One region of the Lysinibacillus zambalensis genome, then DNA from elsewhere that is predicted to be linked to it. Evidence: riboswitches for the same ligand, from Rfam matches in the RefSeq annotation. Region 1 holds a riboswitch; each other region holds the start of a gene.
The links. A riboswitch is a leader RNA that binds a small molecule or an ion and turns the genes downstream of it on or off. The one in region 1 is predicted to bind cobalamin.
Positions count from the first base shown of each region.

Region 2: linked by a shared signal. The riboswitch ahead of ABNX05_RS25480 (FecCD family ABC transporter permease) and the one ahead of ABNX05_RS11845 (ABC transporter substrate-binding protein) in region 1 are both predicted to bind cobalamin.
Region 3: linked by a shared signal. The riboswitch ahead of ABNX05_RS16255 (ABC transporter substrate-binding protein) and the one ahead of ABNX05_RS11845 (ABC transporter substrate-binding protein) in region 1 are both predicted to bind cobalamin.
Region 4: linked by a shared signal. The riboswitch ahead of ABNX05_RS03155 (ribonucleoside-diphosphate reductase subunit alpha) and the one ahead of ABNX05_RS11845 (ABC transporter substrate-binding protein) in region 1 are both predicted to bind cobalamin.

Region 1 covers NZ_JBEGDG010000007.1:164,767-169,023, forward strand. Annotated here, with positions in the region: gene ABNX05_RS11840 (precorrin-3B methylase) at 389-1,066, opposite strand; gene ABNX05_RS11845 (ABC transporter substrate-binding protein) at 1,128-2,123, opposite strand; cobalamin riboswitch at 2,293-2,479, opposite strand; gene ABNX05_RS11850 (GTP-binding protein) at 2,619-4,257, shown strand, end outside.
Region 2 covers NZ_JBEGDG010000040.1:23,230-27,486, reverse strand. Annotated here, with positions in the region: gene ABNX05_RS25485 (heme ABC transporter ATP-binding protein) at 3-788, opposite strand; gene ABNX05_RS25480 (FecCD family ABC transporter permease) at 795-1,841, opposite strand; cobalamin riboswitch at 2,102-2,293, opposite strand; gene ABNX05_RS25475 (biotin transporter BioY) at 2,460-3,056, shown strand; gene ABNX05_RS25470 (NADPH-dependent FMN reductase) at 3,210-3,752, opposite strand; gene ABNX05_RS25465 (nitroreductase family protein) at 3,816-4,257, opposite strand, start outside.
Region 3 covers NZ_JBEGDG010000012.1:92,087-96,343, forward strand. Annotated here, with positions in the region: gene ABNX05_RS16245 (adenosylcobinamide amidohydrolase) at 1-462, opposite strand, end outside; gene ABNX05_RS16250 (FecCD family ABC transporter permease) at 459-1,460, opposite strand; gene ABNX05_RS16255 (ABC transporter substrate-binding protein) at 1,457-2,422, opposite strand; cobalamin riboswitch at 2,920-3,102, opposite strand; gene ABNX05_RS16260 (acyl-CoA dehydrogenase family protein) at 3,249-4,257, opposite strand, start outside.
Region 4 covers NZ_JBEGDG010000002.1:66,076-70,332, reverse strand. Annotated here, with positions in the region: gene ABNX05_RS03175 (histidine phosphatase family protein) at 1-361, shown strand, start outside; gene ABNX05_RS03170 (bifunctional adenosylcobinamide kinase/adenosylcobinamide-phosphate guanylyltransferase) at 358-702, shown strand; gene ABNX05_RS03165 (ECF transporter S component) at 1,010-1,504, shown strand; gene ABNX05_RS03160 (hypothetical protein) at 1,501-2,184, shown strand; cobalamin riboswitch at 2,295-2,482, shown strand; gene ABNX05_RS03155 (ribonucleoside-diphosphate reductase subunit alpha) at 2,645-4,257, shown strand, end outside.

The sequences.
Region 1 (4,257 bases):
TACTATAAAATCACATTTTAAGAAAACGTTTTACGAAAACGTTTTCTCAACTACCATATCATGACATAGTCAAATTGTCATTATTATTTCTGAATAATCAGAAAATAATAAACACAAGCCTTGTTATGACAAGTAACACTATCTATATGAAATCGAAACAACTCAACAATATTTTTTGTAAATAAGAAGATGGGACAAAACTTAATAAGCGCAAGAAATCAGTTTTTAAAATGATAAATTCTTGCGCTTTAAAATGTGAAAATTTTAGTTTTCTTATGCCCAAGCCTCTTTAGTAAGGCAAATTGATATGTTGATGATAAAATACTTCTAATTTTCTATCATCACATGAAGCGATTTATCAGACGTAATCAGTCGCTAAGAGACATCGTTATGATAATAGTAAGATTAAATCTTTCCAATAATCAGCAGAATTTGTTCTGCGATAAAATTTATAAAAGGGTTCATTCGGACGAGCATGTTTCTGATAGAGCTCAATGATTTGCTTTAGAAAGCCTTCAATAAGCTCTACTCCTACCTTTTTCGCAAAGAGTGTCCCAGCTTTTGCATTCGCTCCCATCGGCACTGCTCCTAAATAGACATCAAAGCTATCCTTTTGATAAACAAGCCCAATATCATCATACACCGCATTATAACAAGCAGAGGCACAGCCATTGACGTTTACACGTAATCTTGTAGGGACAGTGATTCCTTTTAATGAATGATATAGCTTTTCTGTAATTGGTGCTGCCTCCATTTTGTCACCATCACAAAAATCACACGCTTTCATCTCTACAATCGGACCTTGCTTTGCCACATAAAGGCCAGCGTCTTCTAGCTCCTCAATCGTCTTTTCAACTTCTACTGTTGGGATAGATAATAATATGCTGTAAGAGGCAGAGTATTTTATGGCACCCTTTTCCCCTACAACCTTTGCTATTGTTTGGAATTGTGCAGGGGTATAATGTTTATTAATAATGCCTGGGCTTACGGCAAGGCGAGTAAAATCCCCATTAATGTTTAAGTTTTCGAAGGTTTTGTCCGGTATATTCGAACGGAATGCATTCATAAATACTTCTCCTTATGAAAAAGGAGCTAGCCAATTGCTAGCCCCCCATTTATTGGATAGCTTAAAAACTCTCAGGATAGAAGCCTTTCGCCAAAATTTGAATGGCTTCTGCAGCACGTACCCCTTCAGATGCAGCAGAAAGTGGTAGAATCACAAAGCGTTCGTTTTTCACTGCTTCCATTTCCTTCAAGGCTGGATCATTTTTTAAGAAGTTTATTTTTGCTTCCGCTGTTGTTTCTCCGTAATCTATGACAACTACGACCGCTGGATTACGTTCTACTGTATCTTCTTTGGACACCGTAGTCCAACCCGATTCTACATCACCAAAAATATTTTTACCGCCGGCCATCGTAACAAGTTCATTCATAATGTTTTGTCCTGCAGTGAAGATCTCTTTATCACCACTATCAAACACTAAAACAGGCAGTTCTTCTCCATTTTGCGGTAGTTTTGCACGGACATTCTCTACATCCTTTGTCATTTTTTCAATTAGTGCTTCTCCACGATCTTCAACACGGAAAATTTTTGCGATATTTCGAATATCTGTGAAAATATCGTCTAAAGTTGGTTTCGTCATGATTGAGGCTGTATGTAAATAAGTGTGAATGCCTAATGTTTCAAGCTCTTCTTGTGTACCTACACCTTTCTCTCCAAAGGCGCTTTTCCAACCACCTAATAAAAAATCTGCTTCTGCATCAATAACCTGCTCCTTTGTAGGATACTGTTTTGCTAACACAGGCACTTTATCATAGGCCGCTTGTAGGGGCTCATAAATTTTGTCATCTAAGTACGCCGTCCCTACCATTGAATCTTCTAGCTCTAAAGCTAACATAATTTCTGTCACGTGCTGATTTAAGCTAATCGCTTTTTTGGGGGCTTCCTTATATACTTGCGTTGTTCCATTATTTTTAATCGTTATGTCTGACTTTTCAGCTTGTGAAGGCTCTACCTTCTCACTTTGTGTAGCAGATTCTAGTTTGTCCTTTTCACTACATGCACCCAATATAGCCACCATTGCGATCGCAAAGACTAGCCATACGCTTTTCCATTTCTTCATGTCCTCTTCTCCTTTGATGTTAAATATATAGAAAGAAATCGTTTAGACTCCTATGCTACCAGATAGCGATTTTAGAAAAGGGCATAAAAAAACCCCCTTGTTTCCAAGAGGTTAGCATAGCAAAAGAAAGGTTTTTCAACCTATTCACTATCCCCATCCTCGTGGATTCAGTAATAAATACATATTGGCAGGTATCCTGGCTTAGGTTCATCATCTATACGCCTTCCCATAGCGTGGCTACAGTGGCATCTTGTATAGACTCCCCATTTACAGTTGCGGGACAGCATCGGATTTGCACCGATTTCCCTTTTAAGCAAATAACAAAGGTCATTTACACCAATACGTCATTTTTATTTTGTTATATATAGATTGACTAGTAGATTCGCAATCATACATATATTAACACTATTGCGACATAAACACTATATGAAATATTTTTTATACCAATTCTGTTACAATGTTGTTAAATGAATGAATAGAAACGAGGATCTTTTTATGCATGTAACAATTGGAGTACTTGCTCACGTGGATGCCGGTAAAACAACATTTTCTGAGCAGTTACTATTTCATACAAACAGTATTCAAGCTCGTGGACGAGTGGATCACCAGGACACATTTTTAGATAGTCATGAGCTGGAGCGTCAGCGAGGCATTACGATTTTTGCGGAGCAAGGCCGCATGACGCTTGGGGATGATACATATACATTAATCGATACACCAGGGCACGTCGATTTCTCTCCAGAGATGGAGCGTGCCATTCGGGTTATGGATTATGCCATCATTATTGTTAGTGCTGTCGAAGGAATACAGGGTCATACTGAAACAGTGTGGCAACTTTTACGCCAATATCATGTTCCAACCTTCTTTTTTATTAACAAAATTGATCGTGAAGGAGCAGATGTTGAAGCTGTAATGGCTGCGCTTCAAAAGGATTGCTCTGCAGATGTTTTATTCGTAGACGAACCGCTCCGTTCCGACTATGTTTCAAACGACATAATGGAGTGGCTTGCTGAACGTGATGAACACCTTCTCGATGCTTTTCTCAATGAAACATTGGATAGCTCTAGCTGCCTTACTCATTTATCTAGGATGATTAAACAGGAAAAGGCCTTTCTATGTTTTACTGGGTCTGCCTTAAAAGATAGTGGAATAAAGGAATTCCTAACACAGCTCCCCCTCCTTACAGAGACACAATTTAATAACAACGCTCCGTTTCAAGGTGAGGTGTTTAAAATTCGTCATGATGGACATCAACGCTTAACTTTTATCAAATCTTTGCAAGGAACGTTACATGTCCGTGATGAACTTTCATTTGGAGACGTGACTGAAAAAGTGACGGAGATTCGACTATACAATGGCAACCGGTATGAAACTTCTCAAAAGATAGAGGCCGGGGAGATTTTCGCAGTAAAAGGGATTAGTCTAGCAAACATCGGCGATATTATTGGTTCTTCGAATAATTCTCAGCCCTTTGAGTTAGTACCGACTTTACAGGCAAAAGTACATTATGAAGGCACTCAGCATATAAAGGACGTGTTAAAAACTTTCCGTATTCTTGAAGCAGAAGAACCTTCATTACGTGTGCTATGGCATGAAAAATTTCAAGAAATTCATGTTCATATTATGGGTGTCATCCAACTCGAGGTTCTTATCGAAGTGCTTCATGAACGGTTCTCGTTAGACATTTCATTTAGCGAACCACAGATTTTGTATATGGAAACGATCACCACAACGGTGACAGGTTACGGTCATTTCGAGCCATTAAAGCATTACGCAGAGGTCCATTTATTGATGGAGCCAAATACACGCGGCACCGGCAATACATTTGTCAATGCATGCCACGCAGATGATTTATCAGTTGGACATCAACGACTCATTGAAAAACATTTATTCGAGCGCGATCATCATGGGCTGTTAACCGGTTTTCCGGTTACAGATATTCGCTTCACACTCTTAACAGGACGCGCACATAATAAACATACTGAAGGTGGCGATTTCCGTGAAGCAACATTCCGTGCATTACGGCAAGGGCTCGAACAAGCAGAAAATATATTACTAGAGCCGTACTACCGCTTTAAACTTAAAGCTCCTAGTGATTTCATCGGCCGCATGATGACGGACATTCAGCAAGCTG
Region 2 (4,257 bases), on a different contig from region 1:
AATCATTTAACTTCCTTCGTGAATTGCTCTGGGATATACGTTAAATATGGCTTACCTGTCAGTGGATGTGTTTGAATATCGGCATAAACCCCAAATACATCTTGTAATAATGTCGGTGTAAGTACTTCTTCTGGCGTGCCAAAACAAACAATTCGACCTTGCTGTAAAACATAAATTTGATCGCAATACATAGCCGCAATGTTCAAATCGTGGATTGCAGCAACAACTGTTAATTGTAAGGTTTGGATTAGATCCATAAGCTGCAATTGATGCTGAATATCTAGATGATTTGTTGGCTCATCTAAAATAAGCACTTGTGCTTGCTGAGCAAGGGCACGAGCAACCATCACACGCTTTTTTTCGCCACCCGAAAGAGAGCTATAGCTACGTTTCTCTAAATGAGCGATACCCGTTTGCTTCAGTGCATCCTTTACGATTTGAAAATCTTGCTCTTGATCAAACTCCAATAGTTTTTTATGGGGTGTTCTCCCCATACTCACTAAATCATGCACTGTAAAATCAAATAAGACCGGTGTTTCTTGACTCACAACTGCTAGATTTTTAGCTATGTTTTTACTCGATTGCTTTAGAATATCTTGTTCATTTAATAACACTGTTCCACTTTCTGGTTTTAATAAACGGTACAAATTCTTTAATAGCGTTGACTTCCCACTACCATTAGGACCGATCAACCCAACAAATTGCTTGTCCTTTATTTGAACATTTACTTCATGTAATATGCGTTCATCAGAAATGGAGAATGATATTTGTTTCGCTTCTAATGTCATATTTTTTTAATCTCCTTCACCGAAAGAATAATTGTTACGACGTAGCAGCCAAATGAAAAATGGACCTCCGCAAAAAGCCGTGATAATTCCTATCGGCATTTCCTCAGGGGCAATTAATATTCGAGCAATTGCATCTGCCCAAACTAAGAATATCCCCCCTAATAATGCGCTAATCGGTATGACATACTTATGATTTGAACCTACAATTAGCCGTACAATATGTGGAATGATTAAACCAACAAATCCAATTGAGCCACTTACAGCAACCAACACACCCGTTAATAACGATACTAATAAAATAAGCTGTATTCGAAATTGTTGTAAGTTAACCCCTAATGTAACTGCGGCTTCTTCTCCAAGAAGTAATAAATTTAAGCTGCGATAGTTGAGCCATAACAAGGCAAATACTACAATAAAAATGACTGCAGGAATTACAAGAATACTCCATTTCGCCCCTGCTAGGCTTCCTAGCATCCAAAACATGACTGCCTTCATTCCCCCCTCTTGCTTCGACAACATTAAGATAAAATTTGAAATAGCAGATAAAATAAATGACACCGCCATCCCTGAAAGCAAAAGTCGAAAGACGGATACTCTACCGCCAACATGCGATAAGAAGAAAACTAACCCCATTGCTGTGAGAGAGCCTAAAAAAGCCGATACGGAAAGAGCATAAACGCCCAGAAATGAAAAGGCACCTAAAATGATGACAGCTGTGGCACCAACTGTCGCTCCAGAAGAAATCCCTAAAATATATGGTTCTGCAATTGAATTACGAACGAGCGCCTGAATAGCTGCTCCTGCAATTGCCAAGCCTGCTCCGACGATAGCAGCGAGTAATACACGCGGAGCCCTTATTTGCCAAATGATAATTTCCTGTGAGCGACTCCAATCTTGTTCGATTGAGCTTTGAATAATAGGGATTTTAGAAAGGATAACCTTCCATACATAAAGTGGCGTAACGGAAACCGATCCAACCATAATTGCAATTGTCATTGAAATAATAAGTAGTAGAAGAAGGGTCATCGAAAGTACCATAAATTTTCTATTCATCTTTTTATTAACTCCTAATCATTAAACATTAATTTCATCTAGCCGTAATTGTAGCTGATACTCTGCTAATATTTGCAGTACGAAGATAAATGAAAGAAAAAAGGGTATTCCATGCAAATGCGCATGGAAATACCCTAGAATCAATTATGCTTGGCATAATCGCGTCTTTCAGCGTGTATTTGGACACCTGCTGAAAGAAATTAAACAATGTTAGATTTTCTTCTACTATTGTCCGTAATCGCTTTCATCCTCGTGGGCATTACAGGAATAACTAAATGGCAGGTCTCCTGGCTTCGAATCAATGTATCTATGATTGCCTTCCCATTCTAGAACAGTGGCTAAATCATCATAGAACTCCTCGTTACAGTTGCGGGACAGCGTCGGATTTGCACCGATTTCCCTTTTAAGTGACACATTGTATAAGATGTCACACCATTAGTATCGAATGATTTAAAATTATGACAATTCTATCATATATTTCAATAGTTAGTCTATACTATCAATCATTTATCAAGTTAAGAAACACCTTTACGTTAACCTAAAACCGTAATAAAGTTGACACAAAAACTTTATTTTCTTACACTATTATTATCAACATTACTTTTTAGAGGTGAAATAATGACAACCATTGTGGAACATACACATCAAAAATTAAGAACAGTAGATATTGCATACATTGGACTTTTTTCAACATTAATGATGATAGGGGCTAATATTACGTCCATTGTGCCTTTCATGGTTGTTGGCGGAGTACCGATCACATTGCAAACGTTTTTTGCTATTTTAGCGGGACTTATTCTCGGTAGTAGAAAAGGGGCACTCGCTTGTACTGTTTATATGTGCATCGGTTTAGCAGGAGCACCTGTATTTGCACGATTCAGCGGAGGCTTTGGACAAATTTTAAGTCCTACATTTGGTTTCATTGTCTCGTTTATATTAGCAGCATTTGTCGCAGGGCTTATTGTAGAACGCATTGGAACGAAGAAAAGTTATGTAGTTGCTGCATTAGTTGCAACTGCTATTAATTATTTATTAGGGACAAATTGGATGTACTTTGCCTATAAGCTATGGGCTAGTGCGCCTGATGCTTTCACGTATAAAATAGCATGGCTTTGGATGATGCCTCCTTTGCCAAAGGATATTATTTTAGCTATATTCGCGGGTATTTTTGCATACCGTCTTCAAAAGGTATTGAAAATAATTCCAATCAAATAAAGGTTCATCACCAAAACGTGGGTTGATTTCCGTTCCGACTTATATATAAGGCAAAGAGTGTCGAGGCTTTAACCTCTATTATAAACCCAAAAAATATTATAAAACCTAAAAATGTCCCATCAGTATTTTACATACTAATGGGACATTCTATTGTTAAACGTATGTTTTCATCCAGTTTAAGAAGTTATCAATAACTACATCTAGGAATTTGATAGTACCCTCATCTGTTAAATGGCCTTCAGCATCAAATTTAGTGTGTACTGCGCCAATATAAACATCATTACCACTAAGTAATGGTGAATTTACTCCAGGTGAGAATAAAATATCTCTTAAGTGTAATTGTGCTTTAACAGTACCTAAGTTACCCATTGATGCACCCATCATGAATGATGGCTTACCAATCATTACTTTATCAACGCGAGATAACCAATCGATGGCGTTAACCATAACACCTGGCACTGTACCATTATATTCTGGAGTCAGCCAAAGAACGGCATCCGCCTCTTTTACTTGTGCTTTAAAATCTAATACTGTTTGTGGTGCTTCATTTTCGATATCTTGGTTATACATTGGTAGGTCTTTTAAGCTTAATACTTCAAGATCCAATTTCTCCGCATAACGCTTTTGAATAAATTTCGCTAACTGCAGATTATAAGATTCTTTACGGATACTACCTACGATTGCTACTACTTTCACAATATTTCCTCCTAAATGTGCATTAAATTTATTTTTTGTAAAGCACTTTTATTTTATACCGACCTAATAATAGGTTGCAAATTCCTCAACTGGTTTACGATAACCACGCAAGCGGCGACTACTTTCTTTTTCCTTACCAATTGTAATCATTAGCGCAATTTCTTGTGTTTCCGGGACATTAAAAAGGGCTCTCATTTGTTGCTGATCAAAGCCGATCATTGGACATGTATCCCATCCACGATTTTTGGCTGCCAACATAAATAACATAGCTGAAAGTGAAGCGTTACGAATAGCCTCCTCTTTCTTAAACTCCTCGCCGCGCTCATTATAAAATTTTGTATTTTCTTCAACAAGATTTTCTAACTCACAAGCATTAATAATGCCTAAGTCTACCATCCCTTGACTAAGGTTAGCAGTATTTTTATAGGCTTCTTTATCTCCTAAAACAAGTATAACCGCCGAGGCTGAGTGCACTTTATATTGCCCGTATGCTGCTTCTCTTACT
Region 3 (4,257 bases), on a different contig from region 1:
TGCAAGCGCTTGGGCGACAAAAACCCTTTGCTGTTCACCGCCCGACAAAAATTCCATCGGTGTCTGTTCATAGCGTTTTACACCTGTTTGCAGCATTGCATGTTGCACTGCTTGTTCATCACGAGCAGACCAGCTTGAAAAGAAGCCTGTTTGATGTGGATAACGTCCAAGAGATACAGCCTCCCTTACACTGTTTGAAAATGTATTAACATGTAATTGTGGCAGCACTGCCATCTTCTTTGCTAATGCACGAGCAGTGTAAGAGCTACTGTTTTTACCATCTACTAATACAGTGCCTGCAGTTGCTGGTAGTATGCCACTTATTACTTTTAACAGTGTGGATTTCCCACTACCATTCGGCCCTAAAATCCCTAGTATTTTACCTTTTTCAACGGAAAAACTTATATCGTGGACGATCGGTACGTCTTCATAACCACCGGAAAGATGTTCAACAACAATCATGCCCGTACCCCCTTGCCTCTACGTTGTTTATAAAAAATATAGGAAAAAACGGGCGCCCCAATAAATGCAGTAATGACACCAATCGGCAGCTCTCTTGGCATAATAATTGTTCTTGCTATTAAATCACAAATAATTAGCAAAGTTGCCCCATTTAAAAATGATAACGGCAATAAATGACGATGATCTGAACCCCAAACCATTCTCGTCATATGAGGAACAACTAAACCAACAAAGCCAATCGTTCCAGAAACAGCTACCGCTGCTCCTGTCAACATGGATCCACCTACTAAAATAATATATTTACTACGTTTAACATTGACACCTAAATGCTTCGCACGTTCTTCACCATATAACAGAACATTTAACTCACGTCTTTGTGTCCAAAGCATAATAGAGCCAATAATGACAAACGGAATGATCATCTGAACGTAAGGCCAACCACGCATCGATACTGAACCGAGCAACCAACCGATTACTTGGCGTAGCTCCTCACCAGATAATGCAATCATTAATGAAATCAAGGAACCTAAAAACGAACTAAATATTACCCCTGTTAAAATAAGAGTTTCCATTTTTAGTGAACGGTCTACTATTCTAGCAAAACCCATAACAGCAAACATTGTTAATATGGCCCCTATCATACTAAAGACTGGCAATGTAAAATGACCGATTACAGGTATTGAGACACTAAAGAAAATCGTCATCACTGCGCCAACTGATGCACCGGAGGAAACACCTAACGTATAAGGATCAGCCAAAGGATTTTTTAATAGGCCTTGAAAAGCTGCCCCTGCAATAGCAAGTGATGCCCCTACAAGCCCTGCTAGCATCACTCGAGGTAAACGAATCTTCCATAAAATATTGGCAGCTGTTTCATCGGCCGCCGTATTCCACAATACTTCTAATGGAATATGAACCGAGCCTATCGCTACACCACACCAGATGCTAATGATTAAAAGCGTAATTGCTGTTACATAGGCTACAATTGTTTTACTCATTTAAACGCCTCTGGGTAAACGGCCTTTGCTAATTCCTCAAAACCATCTGCTAATCGAGGACCTTGACGACTTGTCATACTTTCATCCACTTGTACAATAGCTTTATTTTTTACGGCAGTTACTGTCTCAAAGCCTGGACGTTGTGGAATTTTCGTTAAAATATTTGGTACATAATTATATGCCACAACAATGACATCTGGATTTTTCGCAATAATTTGTTCAGCTTCAATTGGATACCAGTCATTTACATCTGCTGCCACATTTTCGGCATGAATCATTTCTAGCATTTCATTCATAAATGTACCTTTACCAGCTGTATAAATCTGTGGCTCATCAGACGATTCTAAAAAGACTTTCTTTGGCTCAACACCCTTAAGTTTTGTTTCAACTTCTTCAATTTTATCCTTCATATTTGCGACTATTTTTTTAGCCTCTTCTAGTTTTCCCGTTGCACGACCAAGCTGTTCAATCGTTGTGTAAGTTTCATTAAAGTTTTTTGCATCCGCTACAACAAATACTTTCACACCGGCAGCCTCAAGCTGTTCAATTGCTCCTTTTGAATAACTCATACCGGATGCATGTGCAAAAACGATATCTGGCGTTAACGCAATAATTTGTTCAATATTATAATCTACACCGCCAACCTTATCTTTTTTAGTAGCCTCTGCTGGATAATCGTCATTATCTGTTACACCTACTATTTCATCATTTAAGCCAAGACCAAATAAAATTTCAGTGTTACTTGGAATGAGAGAAACTATTTTTTCAGGAGGTGCTTCTAGCGTAATATCTTTGCCAACAGCATCTGTTATCGTCATTGGAAATGTTGCTTGATCTACTTTAGATGTCTCTTGCTGCTCAGCAGATGACGGCTTGTCATTTGTCGCCTCTTTTGTGTTGCACGCTGCAAGCAAGCCAACAGCTAAAAATGCTGATAATCCTATTTTCCAAAATTTCTTCATGTGAATCCCCCTTAGTCTATCTGTGCATAAAGTTAACGACTTGTTTATCTGATTGATCGATACATTTTAGGTTTTATCGTTTAAGGTTGTGGAGTTGTTTATCTCTCAACGTTGTGGGGATATCGTCCAACTTTTTAAGTTTATCACCCAACTTTGTGGATTTATCGACCACATCGTGTGTTTCCGCACAACATTATGGGGTTATCACCCAACATTTTAGGCTTATCGTCCAACTTTTTAAGTTTATCACCCAACTTTGTGGATTTATCGACCACATCGTATTTCCGCACAACATTATGGGGTTATCACCCAACATTTTAGGCTTATCGCCCAACTTTTTGAGTTTATTACCTAACGTTGTGGGGGTATCGCCCTCTTTTTCAAATTTATCGATATTCAGCTTACAAAACAAATACCCCTCATCATAAAAAAAATGAGGGGGTCAAATTTGCACAATATACATATACAAAATCCACCATCCTATCCTCGTAGGCTACAACGTGTTTTCTATAAAGGCAGGTCTCCTGGCTCGTGCTTCATACGCTTTTTCAAGCCTTCCCGAAATTTTCAGTGGCGCAGATTGAAAAAACTCACACTTACAGTGGCGGGACCGCATCGGAATTACACCGATTTCCCTTTTCACTTTACTTAAGTAAAGAACCTTTATAATATTCAGTTGATTGTATTATACATGAAAATCAAAGAAGTCGCCTCCATTCGAGACGACTCTTCATCAAATCAATTATGCTCGTCATAATTGCCACAGGACGTGGCGTGCTTAGACTGGGTTCCTCTATTTCAGCGGATGTTTGGACGCTGAAAAAAGTTAAACTATGTCAGAAAAATACTGTACCGTTTTCATTGGTGCACCCATTTCTCGTAATGCCCATGTATTCTCTAAATAAATGTCTGCTAGCTTCTCATATTTACCGCCGAATCTTTGTGCCCATTCAACTGCTACAACACTTTCATATAAATGTGCCATTTGCTCTGCGACCTTTTTTGCTTCAAACGTTTTTGTTGCATCATCTAAACGGCTAAATGTTTGCCAAGTTGAATCTAGTTTTGCTAATTGCCCTACTACAATTTCAACTAATGGACTGTCAGCCAGTTTTTCTAGACGTTCCTCCATAACACGAACAAACATTTCGTGCACATGAAACTTATCTACTAAACGAATGAGCTCTAAAGCTAAAATATTTGCAGTCCCCTCCCATACGGTAAGGACCTGTGCATCTCTTAATAACCGAGGTGTAACAAAGTCTTCAATATAGCCGTTTCCGCCATGTAATTCAATGGCTTCACTCGCATAATGTACAGCTTGCTCAGCGGTTTCTTTTTTCATGATTGCAATATACAAGCGGTTCAAAATGATGTCCTCTTTATTCCCCTGTCCACTAGTTACTTTATCGTATAGCTGAATAAGATCAAAAACCGTAGCAACTTCTACATGAAGCTTGGCAGCAAATTTCCCTAGTGTATCCTGGATCATAGGATATTGCGTTAAAGGCTTACCAAATGCATGGCGATTTGTCACATAGTGCTTCGCCTCTAAATAGCCGCGACGCATGATGCCGATAGAAGCAACTGCATTGCAAATTCTTGATAAATTAAGCGCCTCCAACATATAGTAAATCCCTTTATTCAGATCACCAACAACATATGCGAGCGCCCCATCAAATTCCACCTCACCAGAAGGTACTGCTCTAACACCAAGTTTATCCTTTAAACGCCGAACGCGCAGGTTATTAACTGTGCCATCATCATTTCTCCATGGAACTGCAAACAATGTTAAACCCTTTGAGCCTGCACGAGCCCCTTCTATGCGTGCCAAT
Region 4 (4,257 bases), on a different contig from region 1:
AGAATTTGAAGGGCTCACATATGAGGACTTACAATCAGATCATCGTTATTGTGCATGGTTAGATGATCCTGTAAAGTCTCCACCTCCAAGGGGAGAAGGCTTTGATATGTTTTGTGCACGTGTTTTGGCAGGGTTCACTGCATTACCAAAAGGGGAAGATGTGTATCATCTCGTTGTCCATGGCGGGGTTATTCGAGCGCTACTCGTAGCCTTTGCTCCAACTGAGCAACCTTTTTGGTCTTACCAAACACCGCATGATAAAATGTTTTCTTTAACGTTTTCAAGAAAGGCTTGGGAGGAGAGAGCAAGATGCATGTCTTTATCGGAGGAGCCTATAGTGGAAAAACCGACTATGTCATGAAATTACTTACAGGTCAAAACGTTGAGCTAGTGGATGGCACTCTACCTGATGGCGCTCCTACTTGTGATGTACTAGTAATTAAAAACATAGAGAAATGGCTCGTAACACAAGACCTTGAGGATGATGAACCTCTTGTCAGAACTATTTTGACAAGACTAAAGACCCTTGAAGAAAATTGTGCATTGTATATAATTGTGACCGACATGGGGCGTGGTGTTGTGCCGATGGACAAACAGGCACGATTATTACGTGATACATGTGGGCGTTTGTATCAAGCATTGTTTGCTGAAGCCGAACAAGTCGTACGCATTTGGTACGGTATTGGGGAACAAATCAAATGATATAGTGACTTGCTTGCAGAGTTTGTAAAACACTTCACAAAAGTGGGATGACATTTGCAAAGTCGCATGCTTTGTATATAAGTTGATTGGAGTGGAGGCTGGTCGACTCCTTGGGGATCAGCGATATTGAGGAATGAAGGCTAAAACCATCACATCTTGTGATAACGCCTTCGTGACTAACATCCTGTTGTCCCGACGCCCCCAGGAAGCTCTGCGCGAAAGCGAAGCGTCAGCGATAAAGCGTACAGCCGGAACGGAAATCAACCCCAAGCTTTGATGAAAAAATTTAACGGAAAGAGGCAATGGAATGGATCGACAAAAATTGATGAAATTGACGCTCACTGCCATGGTAGCGGCAATTTGTGCAGTAGGTGCAGTCATTAAAATTCCAACATTTATTACAACTGCTGCGCTTGACTCTGCACCGGCATTTTTGAGCGTTGTATTTTTATCGCCAGTATTAGCTGGTGTTGCGGGAGTCATTGGGCATTTTATTTCAGCCCTAACTACTGGCTTTCCTTTTGGACCACTACATATAATTATCGCAGTGGAAATGTTTATCGTTGTATGGATCTTTGGGGTTATGCATAAAAAAGGCATGTATTTCTGGAAATGGCCTGTGGCACTTATTTTAAATGGTGTCGTGGCACCTATACCATTTTACTTTATTATTAGTCCGGCGTTTTACTGGACGTCATTGACTAGTCTTCCACTGGCAACACTCATTAATCTAGTGATCGTTGCGGTGGCGATGCCAGTTCTGTCGAAGGTGTTTGTACGTAAGGAAGGTCGAGTACATTGAGAAATGCAATAAAAATAGGTGAGCTCATTGCGACAACCGATAATGCCGCTGCAATTGGCGAAAAGCTACAGGATGTTGTGTCTGCTCCAGATCAGCTTACAGCATATTTTACTGCACGTGTTACATTTTTAGAGCAGCTTGCTGCAAATGCTTTACCAAAGCATATTTTACTTGCTAATTTTTCAGGGGATGCTACATGGTCTCGTTATGTTGCAGGCATTCAACAGGTTTTTGAGGAGGCTGGTCTTTTTTGTCCGCAAATAGACGGTAGTTCAGAGACTAATATGCCAACTTTACAATCAGGCTTGTCAATAACGATGCTTGGGGAGCAGCAGAAACGAACAGCAACTAAGCATGAGCAGCTAAGTTGGTACACATATGGTTTGCCACTTGTAGGCAATGAAATCCTTGCACAACCTGAAGATGTCGCACAGCTGCAACCTATTTTTCAAGCGTGGAAAGAGGGAATTGTGCAGCAAGTATGGCCAGTTGGATCAAAAGGTTTACAAGCAGAATTTAGCCGGCTTTTTGGCGAGCAACAGGTCAAAAGTGCATTAAATGTTGAGAAAACAGCTGGTCCATGTGCAGTAGTTTTACTTGGAATTGATCCAGAAAAAGAGCAGCTAGTACAAAAATATTTTCCTAGAAATTTTGAAAAACTACGTAAAACTGCATTGTAATCGGGCTTGCTTCGAGAAAAAGTAGTACTTTAAAAAATTCAAGGGGCAAAACGCCTATTGCAACTATAAACACTATATGTTAGATTTGTTTAGGAGTTAAAACACAATATATAGTATTTTGGACGAGCGGTACCAAATATGGTTTAAAAGGGAATTCGGAAAAGAGTCATCTTAGGCCGAAGCTGTCCCCGCAACTGTAAGTGCTGACAAATGATGAATAGGCCACTGTAAAGAACGGGAAGGCCATCATTTGGAGGAAGCATGAGCCAGGAGACCTGCCGATTTGTTCAAGACAGCAACACATTCTTCGGGGATTGAGAAGTGGAGGCGAGAGATTTGTCCACTTCTTAGTGTGCATGTCCTTCATTTCCATTTCCGATTTTACTGCGATCACGTAACCGATAAGTGTTGCGTGATCGCTTTTTGTGTTGCTGGAGAAAGAAAGGGAGAGAATGTATACATGACAATTCAAATCGAACAGCAAATTGCTAAGCTCAAGAAAAGTTATACGGAGGATGAACTCGAAAGTTTTGTAAGATTATCGGATCGATGGCTACGAAAAAACGACAATGCGACATTTGAAGCATGGGCGGATGCGATGATTTTACAAACGCTTAGCCTAATTGATGAGGAGGAGCCATACTGGACATTCGTCGCAGCTCAAATTTATTTAGAAAAACTATATGATCAATTTGCAATGCGCCGTGGCGTTCCAGTGCAAGATGTTTATAAATGTTTCCCGGAACAATTAGCACGCTATACAGAAGCTGGTTTGTATCATGAAAGTTTAACAACAAAATATAGTGAGCAGGATCTTCAAGAACTCGCTTCCTATTTAGAATCAAGTCGAGATGAATTGTTTACGTATATTGGCTTAAAAACATTAATGGACCGCTATGTAGTCCGTGATTACACGAAAACACCAGTAGAGCTACCACAGGAACGATGGATGGTCATTGCGATGACCCTTATGCAGGATGAAACAGAAAATCGTTTAGAAAAAGTACGTGAATCTTACTGGGCAATGAGTAATTTATATATGACTGTGGCAACACCTACATTATCGAATGCAGGTAAAACACATGGCCAGCTATCTAGTTGCTTTATCGATACAGTAGATGATAGTTTACAAAGTATTTATGACACGAATACAGATGTTGCAACATTATCGAAATACGGTGGTGGTATTGGTGTTTATATGGGCAAAATTCGTAGCCGAGGCTCATCAATTAAAGGCTTTAAAGGTGCATCTAGTGGTGTTTTACCATGGATTAAACAGCTTAATAATACGGCGGTTTCAGTCGATCAGCTAGGTCAACGACAAGGAGCTATTGCTGTTTATTTAGATGTTTGGCACAAAGACGTCTTTACGTTTTTAGATTTACGCTTAAACAATGGGGATGAGCGTTTACGTGCCCATGATATTTTCACAGGGCTATGTTTACCGGATTTATTTATGGAAACGGTTGAAGAGCGCGGGGAATGGCATTTGTTTGATCCACATGAAGTACGAGAAGTTATGGGCTTTTCACTAGAGGATTTCTACGATGAGAAAAAAGGTGATGGCACTTTCCGTACTAAATATGCAGAATGTATTGCGAATCCATTATTAAGTCGTGAGGTCGTACCAGCTATTGATATTATGAAACGTATTATGCGCTCGCAGCTTGAAACAGGCGTGCCGTTTATGTTCTATCGAGATGAAGTAAATCGCATGAATCCGAATAAGCATGAGGGAATGGTTTATAGCTCGAACCTGTGCACAGAAATATTTCAAAATATGTCAGCTACTGAATTCGAGTCTATTACTCTAGAAGATGATGTCATCGTAACACGTCGCAAGCCTGGCGATTTCGTTGTATGTAACTTATCATCTATTAATTTAGGCAGAGCTGTACCGGCTGGTGTTTTAGAAAAATTAATTCCGATTCAAGTACGTATGTTAGATAATGTTATTGCTTTAAATACAATTCCAGTAAAACAAGCAGAGCGTACGAATCTACGCTACCGTGGCATTGGACTTGGAACATTTGGCTGGCATCATTTATTAGCATTGAAAGAAATTCAATGGGA